2 regions of the Paenibacillus sp. GD4 genome follow, and region 2 is predicted to be linked to the other one. Evidence: predicted binding sites of a transcription regulator. Region 2 holds the regulator's gene; the other holds the start of a gene.
What was found. The regulator Rex, encoded in region 2, represses fermentation and respiration genes when NADH is low (regulators of the CRP and FNR family bind a similar motif). The targets are predictions, from matches to a motif close to TTGTGAAATATTTCACAA.
Positions count from the first base shown of each region.

Region 1: RAC89_RS18665 (hemerythrin domain-containing protein) is a predicted target of Rex. The motif match lies at 1,457-1,474, and genes of this name have one in related genera.

Region 1 is NZ_JAVCYK010000001.1:3,850,048-3,853,149, reverse strand. Features, by position in the region: gene RAC89_RS18670 (tagaturonate reductase) at 1-1,324, opposite strand, end outside; gene RAC89_RS18665 (hemerythrin domain-containing protein) at 1,550-2,068, shown strand; gene RAC89_RS18660 (formate/nitrite transporter family protein) at 2,092-2,955, shown strand; gene pheA (prephenate dehydratase) at 3,017-3,102, opposite strand, start outside.
Region 2 is NZ_JAVCYK010000001.1:565,814-568,915, reverse strand. Features, by position in the region: gene dinG (ATP-dependent DNA helicase DinG) at 1-1,304, shown strand, start outside; gene RAC89_RS02530 (redox-sensing transcriptional repressor Rex) at 1,301-1,936, shown strand; gene RAC89_RS02525 (inorganic phosphate transporter) at 1,986-2,984, opposite strand; gene RAC89_RS02520 (DUF47 domain-containing protein) at 3,029-3,102, opposite strand, start outside.

The DNA.
Region 1 (3,102 bases), 3.3 Mb from region 2:
GTTCATGACGAAGCGCTTCTTCTACTAAACGGTCAATCGATGACGGGCTTCCGTCCGCTTCCGACCAGAGCTGTTTGAACTTCTCCAAATGAGGGGCGTCATCCTGCAGAGCAATGGCTTCACCCTGTCTTTCCCCACGGTAAAATACAAGCAGAGCCGCTAAGGAAAAGCATAACACGGACGGCAGCTCTTGTCTGCGCGAAACAAATTCAAGCAGGGACGGCAGTACTCTGGTCTTGTATTTGGACACGGAATTCAAGGCAATGCTGAGCAGGTAATGCTTGATAAAAGGGTTCGCGAATCGCTCCAGCACGCTGTTCGCATAGGATTTCAGCTCCTCCTCCGGCAGGTCCAGCGTCGGAATGATCTCCTCGAAAAGCCCCTTTTGCATGTATGCCGCAATCAGCTCGTCATCCATACATTCCTTAACGGTTTCTTTTCCGGCTAAATAGGCAGCCAGCACCGTCATAGTATGAGCGCCGTTCAAAATACGAACTTTTCGGGTACGGTAAGGAGTCATGTCCCGGGTCCACACGACGTTCAAGCCTGCCTCTGTCAACGGAAGCTCCTTCGCCAGCTCGGGATCGCCCTCGATGACCCAAAGATGGAAAGGCTCCGCCGTGTTGAACAAGCGATCGACGTAGCCGAACCGGGCGGAAAGCGCCTCAATCTCCTCTTTCGGATACCCTGTGACGATACGGTCGACAAGGGTGTTGAGGAAGTGACAGTGCTCCAGCCATTGCTGGAAATCCGCGCCCAGCTTCCACTTGCGGGCATATTGATAAACGATGGACTTCAGCTGGTCGCCGTTCCTGTCAATCAGCTCACAAGGAAGGATGACAAGCGCCTTTGCAGGATCTCCATGAAACGCTTTGAATCGTTTATGCAGCAATGCCGTCAGCTTGGCCGGGAAGGAGCTCGGAGGCGAGTCCGTAGGCAGATCCTCCGGTTGAAAGACGATCCCCGCTTCCGTCGTGTTGGAAACGATAAAACGCAGCTCGGGATTCAACGCACAGTTTAAGAACGCTTTGTAGTCTTTGTACGGATTGATTCCACGCCGAATGGAGGTAATAAGCTCCGCCTCGTCGACGGTTTCTCCATTCTGAATTCCGCGCAGAAGCAGCGTGTACATCCCGTTCTGTTCGTTAATTAGATCGGTTAGCCCCGCATCGATCGGCTGCACGACCACAGCCTGACCGTTAAATTGTCCCTGCTCGTTCATGCGATGCAGCATCCAGTCGACGAAACCGCGAAGAAAATTACCCTCCCCGAACTGCAGCACTTTTTCCGGACGCTGGGCTGCGGGCTTTTGCAATCGATTCATAGGAACATTCCTCCTGTGAGATATGGCTTATGTATTTCATTGTACTCCGATTCGGCAGCGTGCCTGTGATTTACATCGCAGCTTAGCGAAAAGAATTACATCTTTTTTGTGAAAGAGAAAAACCTTTGTCACTTGTGATTATTTTCACTTACTCATTCATGAACTTATCTTATACTGAAGGCATCCAAAGAGGCGCTAGAGTCTCTATCATCGGAGGGATGAGCTATGAAACCGCAAGTACCGTTAGAAGTGATGTATGCCCGCCAAGGATTTCCCATGCAGGAGCTGAACGATTCGATCCAGCGTCTTCAGGACGAGCATACCCTGCTGCAGCAGCAGCTGTTGGAGCTTTACGGAATGGCCGAGGCGATCGGCTGGGATGAGGACGTCATTAACTGGATCGGTTCGCTGAAGGATTTGAAGCTAAAGGTAACGCATTTCATGGAGACGCTGCATCAGCATTCGGTTTGGGAGGAGAATACCCTCTTCCCTATGATCGCTTGGTACTTTGGAGAAACCATGGATGAATTTACCCAAATGGAGCAGGAGCATGAAATTGCTGAGCAGTATATTGCGGCATTTTTGGATGCTGCGGAGCGAATGTTCCAAATCGTCCCCCGTTCGGAGGCGCGTTTGATGGCATCGTACTTGCTTCAGGCCTACGACGTCCTGTATCAGCATTTCTATAAAGAAGAAGAGCTTCTTGCCGCATTAGCCAATCGATCGAACGCCATCGGCTTCTAAACATGGCATAGGAGTGATGACTTATGAGCTTCATGAAGCCTGAACAGATCGCTTTGATTGCGGGAGAAACCGGTTGGAAAAAGGCATACTACCCCATTCTGTCTAAACAACTTCCGCTGGGCTTCGCCGCGGGCGCGTATATCGCCCTCGGCTTTCTTCTTGCCATCCGGGTTAGCGCAGGGCTGCCTCCGGCATGGAGCGGCCTTGCCGGAGCTGTTGGAGCTGCCGTATTCCCCCTTGGGCTTATCCTCACGCTAGCCGCAGGAGGAGAGCTGCTTACCGGCAATATGATGACGTTATCTATGGCCTGCTTTCAAGGGAAAATTCCCGCTTATCGTGTTGCTTTCAACTGGTTCTGGATTACTATCGGCAATTTCGCAGGGGCGCTCTTCGTCGCTTACGTATTCGGCCATCTTGTCGGCCTGACAGAGCAAGGCGAGTATCTGGCCCGTACATTGGCGTTAGCCCACGGAAAGCTGGAGGAGCCGTTCCTCGCTGCCTTCCTCTCGGGGGTCGGGTGCAACTGGCTTGTGGCGCTTGCGGTTTGGCTGGCATACGGCTCGAAGGACGGCACCGGGTATGTGCTCGGCATCTGGTTTCCTACGATGGCCTTTGTAGCGATCGGCTTTCAGCACGTGGTCGCGAATATGTTTCTGATCCCTGCTGCGATTTTCGCCGGACATGCGACTTGGGCGGAATATATCGCCAACTTTGTCCCCGTTTTTTTAGGCAATGCCGTGGGCGGTGCTCTGTTTGTAACGGTAGTGTACGGCATCGCCTACGCAAAAAAGCAGCCGACGGCCGCAGAGAAGCATGGCGGCACTGCGGACCGGGAGTGGGGTAAGGATAGCTCTACGGGGATAGAGCAGATTAGCGGGCTGCATTGACAAGAAGCGAAAGACCCTCGAAGGTCGCTCCTAAGCAGCGGCCATCGAGGGTCTTTCCCGTTTATTTATAAGCAAACGTAGGATAACAGCCGAGAATTCTCACCTGACACCCAATCGCCTCAATCTCCTGCAAAGCGGCCGGCAGCA
Region 2 (3,102 bases):
AGAAGGATATTACGCAGAAATGGTGCTCGATGATAGAGGAAATCGTTCCGAGGCTTATCGCTTTGAAGGAGCAGTGGGATGAGCTGACCGAGGTTCTTTATCAGCTGCTGGCGTCCCGAAGCGATGCTTCGCAAACCGAAGGCAATACGATGGTGCTTCGGCTGAGAAAGGACAGCTTGCCGAACGGCTGGGATAAGCTGATGGTTATGGAAGAGAATATGCAGCTTCATTTTACTGAGGTGAACAAGAAGCTGGATCGTCTACTTACGGAGGTTAAGGAGCTGCAGGATGAGTATGACGCCGCAAGCCTTGTGACGGACTTAAGCGGAACCGTGAAACAGCTGCTTCGACACAAAGATGCGCTGCACTTTTTCATGACCATGGCAGATGAGAATTATGTATACTGGCTCGAAGCGGGTCATTATAATAAAGCGCGTTCGCTTCAGCTGAGCAGCGTGCCGATGGATGTCAGCAGTCTGCTGAAGCAGTACTTCTTCGATGCAAAGGAAAGTGTTGTGATGACCTCAGCAACGCTCTCCGTCGGTAAGTCCTTTGACTATACCTGCGAGCAGCTTGGACTGCAGACTCAGGACGACAATAAGCTGGTGACCGTACAGCTGCCGTCTCCGTTTAATTACCGTGAGCAAGCCCTGGTGGTTATTCCGCGGGATTTTCCAAGTATTCGGGGCAACGTTGGGGAGAAGGAGTTTGTGGACAAGCTGATTTTATCCCTTGCGGAGGTCGCACTTGAGACCAAGGGACGCATGCTGGTGCTGTTTACCTCCAACCGGATGCTGAAGGCAGCTCACGCCGGACTTAAGGATATGCTTTCTCCCTTCGGCATTCAGGTGCTGGGACAAGGCGTAGACAGCAGCAACCGAAGCAAGCTGACACGGATGTTCCAAAATCACCCCGCAAGCGTATTGCTCGGCACCAGCAGCTTCTGGGAAGGGGTTGACATTCCGGGGAATGCGTTAAGCTGCCTGGCCATTGTCAGGCTTCCCTTTCAGCCTCCGAATCATCCGCTGGTGGAAGCGAAAACGGAAAACCTCAAGAAGCTTGGCCAAAACCCGTTTATGAAGCTTTCCGTACCGCAAGCGGTCATTCGCTTCAAGCAGGGCTTCGGCCGGTTGGTTCGAACGGCCTCCGACCGCGGCATCGTGCTGGTGTATGATACCCGCGTGATCGATACGAACTACGGCAAATATTTTTTATATTCACTGCCGGGCCCCAAAATAGAGCATATGAACACCAGTCAGCTCGTACCGAGAATTAAGCAGTGGATGGGTGAGAAGGAACAATGAAAACACCGAAAATTTCGGAAGCGGTCGTACGTCGGCTGCCGATCTATTTACGATTTCTAAATGAATTAAGCAAAAATCATGTTCAAACGGTATCCTCGCAGGATCTGGGACAAAAGCTTGACTTAAATCCTGCGCAAATCCGGAAGGATCTTGCCTATTTCGGTGAGTTCGGAAAAAAAGGGATCGGTTACGACGTCGATTACCTCATTGAAAAAATTCGACAAATTCTGAAGTTGGATAAAGTTATCCCCGTAGGGCTTGTAGGAGCGGGAAACCTGGGGAGAGCCCTCTGCAATTATAATGCCTACTTGAAAGACAATATGAAAATTGTAGCGGTGTTTGACGCGCATGATTCGAAGGTTGGGGAATCCATAAACAACCTGAAGGTGAAGCCTATGAAAGAGCTGAAGACAACAGTTGAGGCTCACCGCATTCGTATAGGGATCATCACTGTTCCGGCCGTTGAGGCACAACAGGTGGCGAACCAGTTTGTTGAGGCCGGGGTAGAGGCGATTCTGAACTTTGCTCCGATTATCATCAAGGTTCCCGCCGACGTTCGTGTCCATCATGCGGATTTCACAACGGAGCTGCAAAGCTTGGCTTACTATTTGGAGGATGAAGCAGATAAATAAGATGGGAATGCAAAAGCCCGGTCACTTAAGAGTGGCCGGGCTTGTCTTATTACGAAAAGACGAAAACAACTTTGTACAACAGGAAGGCGAGAATCATACTAATCGGGATCGTAATGATCCATGTCATGACCATTCGTGTTACGGTTGCCCACTTCACGTCATGGAACCTCAAGACGGCTCCAGAGCCGATAATGGAGGAGGAAATAACATGAGTCGTAGAAAGCGGCATTCCCATGGCCGTAGAAGTCTGGATCACAATCGATGAGTTCAAATCGGAAGCAAAGCCGTTGATCGGTTCGATCTTTAACAGCTTACGGCTCATCGTTTTGATAATTCTCCAGCCGCCGATGGAGGTCCCAAGCCCCATCGCGGTCGCGGCGGCAAGCTTAACCCACAAAGGCACATCCAGCGAGCTTTGGTATTGCAGCGCGACTAAACCGAATACGATGATACCCATTGCCTTCTGTGCGTCATTCCCGCCATGGGAGAAGGAGAGAAGTCCGGCGGAAAGGATTTGGAAGAACCGAAAGGTTCGATTGAGCTTGGATCTGGAATTATTACCGGATACAAGTACAATTCTCTTAATGATCCACATAATGATAAATCCTGTAGCAAAAGCCACGATCGGGGACAGGATCAAGATCACGATGATCTCCTTAAAGCCTGCCCAGTTGACCGACTGCATTCCGGCGCCGGAGATGACCGCACCTGCCAGGGAGCCGATTAAGGTATGTGACGAAGAGGAAGGAATCCCATAGTACCAAGTGAGCAGATTCCATATAATCGCGGAAAGCAGAGCGGCGATAACGATATAAACTCCATTTTCGATCGTAGCCGGGTTGGCAATTTTACCGCCTACGGTTTTCGCAACCTCCGATGAATAAATGGCGCCGACAAAGTTTAGGACGGCAGCGTAAATGACAGCGAATCGGGGAGATAACGCCCGGGTTGAGATGGACGTAGCAATGGCATTGGCCGTATCGTGAAACCCGTTGATGAAGTCAAAGAGCAGGGCAAGGGCAACGATAACGATAATTAAGGTTAACATGATTTCCTCCTACTTTTACTGTAGCGCATTCCCGCGGCTTGAGCTTAGGAATAACGGAGTACGACGCTATCCAGAATATTGGCGACGTCCTCGCAAGCATCGGTTGTTTGCTCCAGGC